One region of the Martelella soudanensis genome, then DNA from elsewhere that is predicted to be linked to it. Evidence: riboswitches for the same ligand, from Rfam matches in the RefSeq annotation. Region 1 holds a riboswitch; the other holds the start of a gene.
The links. A riboswitch is a leader RNA that binds a small molecule or an ion and turns the genes downstream of it on or off. The one in region 1 is predicted to bind cobalamin.

Region 2: another riboswitch for cobalamin. It lies ahead of HQ843_RS10410 (TonB-dependent receptor domain-containing protein); the one in region 1 lies ahead of metE (5-methyltetrahydropteroyltriglutamate--homocysteine S-methyltransferase).

What each region holds. Positions count from the first base shown of each region.
Region 1 covers NZ_CP054861.1:1,406,841-1,410,843, reverse strand. Annotated here, with positions in the region: gene modC (molybdenum ABC transporter ATP-binding protein) at 1-629, shown strand, start outside; cobalamin riboswitch at 693-891, shown strand; gene metE (5-methyltetrahydropteroyltriglutamate--homocysteine S-methyltransferase) at 999-3,290, shown strand; gene HQ843_RS06780 (LysR family transcriptional regulator) at 3,611-4,003, opposite strand, start outside.
Region 2 covers NZ_CP054861.1:2,170,857-2,174,859, forward strand. Annotated here, with positions in the region: gene pncB (nicotinate phosphoribosyltransferase) at 1-909, shown strand, start outside; gene HQ843_RS10405 (GNAT family N-acetyltransferase) at 910-1,518, shown strand; cobalamin riboswitch at 1,588-1,776, shown strand; gene HQ843_RS10410 (TonB-dependent receptor domain-containing protein) at 1,933-3,858, shown strand; gene HQ843_RS10415 (ABC transporter substrate-binding protein) at 3,967-4,003, shown strand, end outside.

The DNA of each region.
Region 1 (4,003 bases):
CGCAGCCCAAGCTGCTGTTGATGGACGAGCCGATGTCGGCGCTCGATATCCATGCGCGCCAGGAGATTTTTCCCTATCTTCAGGACCTCAGGCAAAGCCTCTCCATTCCCATGCTCTACGTCACCCATGCGCCGGACGAGGTGGCCCGGCTTGCCGACCATCTGGCGGTGATGCGCGAAGGACGCATTATAGCCGTGGGCCCCACCGCCGAAACGCTCGCCCGCCTCGACCTGCCGATGGCGCATGAGCGCCGCGCCGGGATTTCGATCGATGCCCGGATCGCCGATATCGACCTGCGCTGGCAACTCGCGCTTGCCAAATTCGAGGGCGGCGCGCTGTGGATTACCCATACCGGAAAACAGGTCGGCGATCCGGTGCGCCTGATGATCCATGCCCGCGATGTTTCGATCGCGCTCACCGAAAATGCCAAGGTGTCGATCATCAACCGCATACCCGCCACGATCCGCCAGATCGCCCGGGGCGATCATCCCTCGGCGATGATCGTGCATCTGGAGATCGGCAAGAGTCTGGTGATGGCGCGGGTGACCGCGCGCTCGGCGCATCTGCTCGACCTGAAGCCCGGCATGGCGGTGTTTGCCCAGATCAAGTCGGTGGCGATCATCGATTAACACATAATGATTTGTTGATATAAATATATCTTTATATGATGTTGACAATCGCCGCGTGAACGATCAGTCTGGCGCTGTCTTGGTTCGCTGCGAAGCGCCAAGAGGGAATCCGGTGCGCCCCGAAACAAACAGGGCAATTCCGGAGCTGCCCCCGCAACTGTAAGCGGCGAGCGCCTTTCCACCGATGTCACTGGGAAACCGGGAAGACGGAAAGCCGCCGCGACCCGCAAGCCAGGAGACCTGCCAAGACGACAACTTGTCCACGGGCGGGGTGTCCTGATGGTGCTGCCGGTTGTGACGGGCGTTTTCGCCCGTCGGTTTCCGCACGCTTTCCTGAACCCATGCCCCCAGATCTGAATGGGGTATGAAATGTCAAACGACAAACTGGCCGCGGCGAGCCTCGGCTTTCCACGCATCGGCGCGCGGCGCGAACTGAAATTCGCGCTGGAATCCTTCTGGGCCGGCAAATCCGGGGCCGCTGCCCTGCTCGACACCGCCGAGCATCTGCGCCGCCGCAACTGGCTGACGCAGCAGGAAAAGGGGATCGCCATCATCCCCTCGAACGATTTCTCGCTCTATGACCACGTGCTCGACACCGCCGTCATGGTTGGCGCCATCCCCGAGGGTTATGGCTGGACCGGCGGCGCGGTGAGCCTTGAGAGCTATTTCGCGCTGGCGCGGGGCGGCGAGGTTTGCGGCCACAGCCACGGCGAAACCCGCGCGCTGGAAATGACCAAGTGGTTCGACACCAATTACCATTATCTCGTGCCGGAACTGACCGAGGACCAGACTTTTGCACTGACCGGAACCAAGCCGCTCGACCACTACCTCGAGGCCAAAGCCCTCGGCATCGAGACCCGGCCGGTCATCCTCGGCCCCGTCACCTTCCTCAAGCTCGCCAAGGCGCGCGGATCCGACTTCACGCCGCTCTCGCTGCTTGACAGGCTGCTGCCGGTCTATGCCGACCTGCTTTCGCGATTGAAACAGGCCGGCGCGGAATGGGTGCAGATCGATGAGCCGGCGCTGGTGCTGGACCTTACCGACGAGGAGCGCGCCGCCTTCGTCCACGCCTATGCGGTTCTTGCCGGCGATGCCCCGAAAATCATGCTGGCGAGCTATTTCGGCGCGCCGGGCGACAATCTCACGACCCTGCTTTCGCTGCCGGTAGCCGGCGTGCATGTCGATCTTGTGCGCGGGACGCTGGACAGCCTGCTCGACGAGGCCCCTTCCGGTCTCGTACTGTCGCTCGGCATCATCGACGGCCGCAATATCTGGCGCGCGGATCTCTCCGCGATCATCGACCGACTTGCCCCGATCGTCGCCAGACGCGGAGCGGCCAACATCCAGATCGCGCCGTCCTGCTCGCTGCTGCACGTGCCGATCGACGTCGAGCTTGAAACCGAACTCGAGCCGGCGCTGAAAACCTGGCTTTCCTTCGCCAATCAGAAGCTCGACGAGCTTGCAGCGCTCGCCGGGGGACTTTCGCGCGGCAAGGCGGCCGTGGCCGAGGCAATCTCCGCAGCTGACGCCGCCATCGCCTCGCGCGCGGCATCGGCGCGGGTCCACAACGACGTTGTTTCAGCCCGGCTTGCCGCCGTCACCGAGGCCGACAGGAGCCGGAAATCTCCGTTTGCCGAGCGTATCGCGCTTCAGCATGACCGGCTGAAACTGCCGGCCTTTCCGACCACCACCATCGGCTCCTTCCCGCAGACGGCCGCCGTCCGCAAGGCGCGCGCCGCCTTCAACAAGGGCGCGCTTGATGCCGATGCCTATCGCGGCTTCCTGGAGGACGAGACCGCGACCGCGATCGCCTTCCAGGAGGAAATCGGCCTCGACGTGCTGGTCCACGGCGAATTCGAGCGCAATGACATGGTGCAGTATTTCGGCGAGCAGCTTTCCGGTTTCGCCTTCACCAAACATGGCTGGGTGCAGAGCTACGGCTCGCGCTATGTCCGCCCGCCGATCATTTTCGGCGATGTCGCCCGGCCGCAGCCGATGACGGTCGCATGGTGGCAATTCGCGCAATCGAAGACGGAAAGGCCGGTCAAGGGCATGCTCACCGGGCCGGTGACCATCCTCAACTGGTCGTTCGTGCGCGACGATATTCCCCGTTCCGAAACCTGCGCCCAGATCGCGCTTGCGATCCGCGACGAGGTGGCCGATCTCGAAAAGGCGGGGGCCGCCATCATCCAGATCGACGAGGCAGCGCTCCGGGAAGGCTTGCCGCTGCGGAAATCCGGCTGGAAGGACTATCTCGGCTGGGCGGTCGACGCCTTCCGGCTGACGGCCTCGGGGGTTTCGGACGAAACCCAGATCCACACCCATATGTGCTACTCGGAGTTCAACGACATCATCGAGGCGATCGCGGCGATGGATGCCGACGTGATCTCGATCGAGACGTCGCGCTCGAAAATGGAACTGCTCGACGCCTTCACCGGCTTCGACTATCCAAACGAGATCGGCCCCGGCGTCTACGATATCCACTCCCCGCGCGTCCCCGACCGGGCGGAAATGACGGAACTCTTGACGCTCGCCCGAAAGCGCCTTGCCGACCGCAAGCTCTGGGTCAATCCCGATTGCGGCCTGAAGACGCGCGGCTGGGACGAGGTGAAGCCGGCGCTGGTACATATGGTGGAGGCGGCGAAGGCGTTACGGGGATAGGCTGCCGCCTCCAAAGCACCGACAGCTTCCTCACAATCTCCCCCTTGAGGGCAGGCAAGTTGCATATGGCCCTGAGACTTGCTCCCAATACTCTCTCCCGCTTGCGGGAGAGATGCCCCGAAAGGGGCAGTGAGGGTGAAGCAGCATTTCTGACCCGTGAGGGCTTCCGTGTGGATAGACTCGCCCCTCACTGTCGCTTTCGCGACATCTCTCCCCGCCGGGGCGAGAAGACTTGGGGGCTATGCGGTGAAGCGATAAGCGAAAGCCCCGTCTCAAGGGGGGAGATTGTTTTCTGCAAAGGCCGGGCTGTTTCCGCCGCCTCACCCGGAAGGCGGCACCCAGGCGCTTTCCGACGACACTTTCCGGCAGAAGTCGGCCGCACTCCTGCGGGCGTGGTCGGCGACGCCGCGCAGGATGTTCTGGCCGACGGCGGTCTGGTAGGTGGCGACGATCGGCATTGGCGGGAAGGGTTTGGTCACGCTCACCCGGCTGAGCAGGCCGTTCTCCAGTTCACGGGCGATCGCGACCGAGGGGATCGCCGCGAGGCCGAAACCGCCGATCAAGAGGTTGATCATCGCAAACAGCGAGTTCGAACTCGTCAGCTTGGAGGCGAGCACCCGTTCGTCCTGAAAATAGGGCGCGACATAGGCGTAGGGCGGCGTGCCCTTGGGAAAGGTGATGATCGGCATTTTCGACAGTTCGTCGACACTGTA
Region 2 (4,003 bases), 760 kb from region 1:
CGCTGGATGGAAACCACGATGTGGGAGATACCGGCGCTGTGCATCATCAACGAACTGCGTTCGCGGGCGGCGATGAAGGATATCGGCCTGTTCACCCTGGACGTGACCTATGCCCGCGCCAAGGCCAAGATGTGGTCGAAGGTGGAGCGGCTGGCCGCCCTCGAAGGTCTCAGGATATCCGATTTCGGCACCCGGCGGCGGCACTCCTTCCTGTGGCAGCGCTGGTGCGTCGAGGCGTTGAAGGAGGGCATCGGACCAGCCTTCACCGGCACCTCCAACGTGCTGCTCGCCATGGATACCGATCTCGAGGCGGTCGGCACCAATGCCCATGAACTGCCGATGGTCGCCGCCGCCCTTGCCGAAACCGACGAGGCGCTGGCGCAGGCCCCCTACAAGGTGATGCAGGACTGGAACAAGCTCTATGGCGGCAACCTGCTGATCGCGCTGCCGGATGCCTATGGCACCGCCGCCTTCCTGCGCAACGCGCCGGAATGGGTCGCCGACTGGACCGGATTCCGCCCCGACAGCGCGCCGCCGATCGAGGGCGGCGAGAAGATCATCGCCTGGTGGAAGAAGATGGGCCGCGATCCGCGCGAGAAGATCCTGATCTTCTCCGACGGGCTCGATGTCGATGCCATTATCGAAACCTACAAGCATTTCGAGGGCAGGGTGCGCATGAGCTTCGGCTGGGGCACCAACCTTACCAACGACTTCATCGGATGCGCGCCGCATCGCCTCGGCGCGTTGAAGCCGATCTCGATCGTGTGCAAGGTCTCCGACGCCAATGGCCGCCCGGCGGTGAAACTTTCCGACAATCCGCAAAAGGCGACCGGCGATCCGGCGGAAGTCGAGCGCTATCTCAAATTCTTCGGTTCCGAGGATATGGTCGATCAGCCGGTGATGGTCTGAATGAATATCCGCAGAGGCAGAAACGAGGATCTGGACGCGCTTTACGCCATCGCGCTTGCGACCGCCGACAACGGCCGGGACGCGAGCGCGCTTTACGACGATCGGCATATGGTCGGCCACATCTATTCCGCGCCCTATCTCGTGGTCGATGGCGGCTTCTGTTTCGTGGCGGAGGATGACGAGGGCGTTTGCGGCTATGTCGTGGGAACCGCCGATACCGAGGCCTTTGCCCGGGCGCTGGAGGCGCAATGGTGGCCTGCGCTGCGCCAGCGCCACCACGAGCCGGACACGGCAAAACGGGCGGAATGGTCGCGGGATGAACTGCGCGCCTATTTGTTCCATCATCCCGAAATCCCGCCGCGCGCGGTTGTCGAGCGCTATCCGGCGCATCTGCACATGAATTTGCTGGAGCGCGCCCGCGGCCATGGGCTCGGACGCCGGCTGCTTGGCGCGGCGTTGCGTGAACTCACCGATCTCGGCGCCGCTCACGTCCACGTCGGGGCGGGATGGAGCGATGCCGGCGGCGCCGCGTTCTGGCAGGCCTGCGGGTTCGAGGTGCTGAGCGACGGCGATAGCCGCGTCGTCTATCTCGGCCGGGCTGTGGCCTGATTGCCACCCGGCCTGCGAAGCTCTGTTCAAACACTGCCAATTCCATTGACACCGGAAAACCGACCTCGCTAAGAAGGTTGCGGATCAGGTTCCGTTCGCAAGAACGGATGAAAAGGGAACGCGGTTCAAAACCGCGGCTGCCCCCGCAACTGTAACCGTTGAGCCGCTTCCATGACGTCACTGGGCGAAAGCCCGGGAAGACGGAAGTTCAGGCGTTGACGCGGAAGCCAGGAGACCTGCCCGATCCGGTCACCCTTGCTTGAACACGGGGTTCTTGTTCAGGCGCGGTCGTCCGTCGCGGTGACATTCGAAAACGATGTTGCCGTGGATGGATGGTCAGGTGAATTTCCACTTTCCCATTCCTTCCCCACGGTGCTTTACGCCGGCTGCGGCCGGCCCGAATGGGGATTTGATATGAGAGATTTCATTGCCGCCGGCGTCGCCGCCGCGGTGCTTGCTTCCGCTGGACAAGGGATAGCGCAGGATGTCGTGGGGGACGTTACAACGATTCTGGAACCCATCTATGTGACCACGCCGCTGCGGCGTCCGACCACGATCGTGCAGTCCACGTCAACGGTTACGGTGGTCACCGAAGAGGATATCGAGCGCTCCGCCGCCGTTGATCTTCCTTCGCTTCTGAGGCGCTATCCGGGCGTCAATGTCACCACCAATGGCGGCATGGGCGCGAATGCCGGGATTACCTTGCGCGGCACGAATACCGGACAGACGCTGGTGCTGGTCGACGGCATGCGGGTCGCATCCGCCACCGGCGGGGCGACCGCCATCGCCAATATTCCGCTTGCAAGCGTGGCGCGCGTCGAAATCGTCGAAGGCGCGCATTCGGCCCAGTGGGGCGCGGATGCGATCGGCGGCGTCGTCAACATCATCACCAAGGATGGCAGTCTCTGCGAAAACGGCGCGGCGATCTGCTCCAGCGTGGAAACCGGCGTGACCTGGCCCTGGGGCGGTTTCGGCACGCTGTCGACCCGCGGCGTCACCGGTTCGGGGGTCGATTTCAACGTCGGCCTGTCGATCATCGGCACAGAAGGCTATGATTTCACCACGCCTTCCAACTCTGTCCACGAACCGGGCCGCGACGGCTTCCTGCAGGGCGGCTTCAACTATTCGATCGGCAAGGACTTCACCTGGGGCCGGCTTTATTCGGAGGGCTTCTACGCCCGCTCCAATCCGCAATTCGACAGCGCGCCCTATGCCGACTGGATGACCGGCGACATGGTCTATGGCGCGAATGAGTCGATCCAGACCAATGCCGCCTTCAAGCTCGGCGCGGAGTTCGATCACGCGGACGACTGGTCGTCGGTGTTCGAAATCTATTCCGCCTTCGACTACCAGAAGAATTTCCGCGACGACTATCCGGACGCCGATACCCATTACGACACCAATCGCTATGGTGTTTCCGGCTCGACCACCAAGGAAGTCCTGGCGGGCGAGGCGCTGAACATCTTCACGCTCGGCTTCGATGCCTATCGCGAGACGGTGGATTCCTCCGTCGACTACACCGAGACGGCGCGCAATGTCGGCGCATTCTACGGCCAGTACAGCCTCGAACTTTCCGCCCTGACGGTCAATGCCGGGCTGCGCTACGATGCCGACGAGCAGTTCGGCGGCGCGCTGACCTACAATGTCGGCCTCGGCTACGAACTGGTCGAAGGGCTGACGGCGCGCGCCTCGTTTTCCACGGGCTTCAACGCCCCGACCTTCAACGACCTCTATTGGGCGTTCGACGGCTCCTATGTCGGAAATCCCTATCTCGATCCGGAGACCTCCAAGAACTGGGAGGTGGGCCTGAACTGGGATTCCGGCGTTGGAAGCGTGGTCGACGTCGTCTACTACGAGAATTATATCGACGACATGATCGTCTTCGTCTCCGACCCGGTCACCTATATCGGAACCATGGAGAATATCGAGAAGGCCAAGGTCAGCGGCGTGCGCGCCACCTATTCGCAGGCCCTGCTCGATGACCGCCTCGGCCTCGACTTCGGCTTCGAATATCGCCTGCCGAAAAACGAGACCGATGACGAGTATATCGCCGACCAGAACCGGCTGAAGCTGACGGCGGCGGCAAGCTGGCAGGCGACCGAACGGCTCAATCTCAATGCCGATATCGAATATGTCGGCAGCCGCTGGACCAATGCGTCCAGTTACAATCCGCGGCTCGGCGCCTATACGCTGGTTGATATTTCCGCGAATTATGCGGTGGATGACTTGTCAAATGTCAAATTCGCGGTCGAAAATCTTTTTGACGAGGACTATCAGACGATCAACGGCTATGTCGGTCCCGGCACAACCGTGACGCTTGCCTACCGAAGGACCTTCTAGATGTCATGCCCGGCGCACGCCAAACGGAATGCTCTCAGTGGCTTCGCAGCATGCGCCGGGTTCTTTGTTCTTCTCTCCGCTACCGCCTCCGCCGCGCCGCAACGGGTGGTGTCGATCAATCTGTGCACTGATCAGATGGCGATGC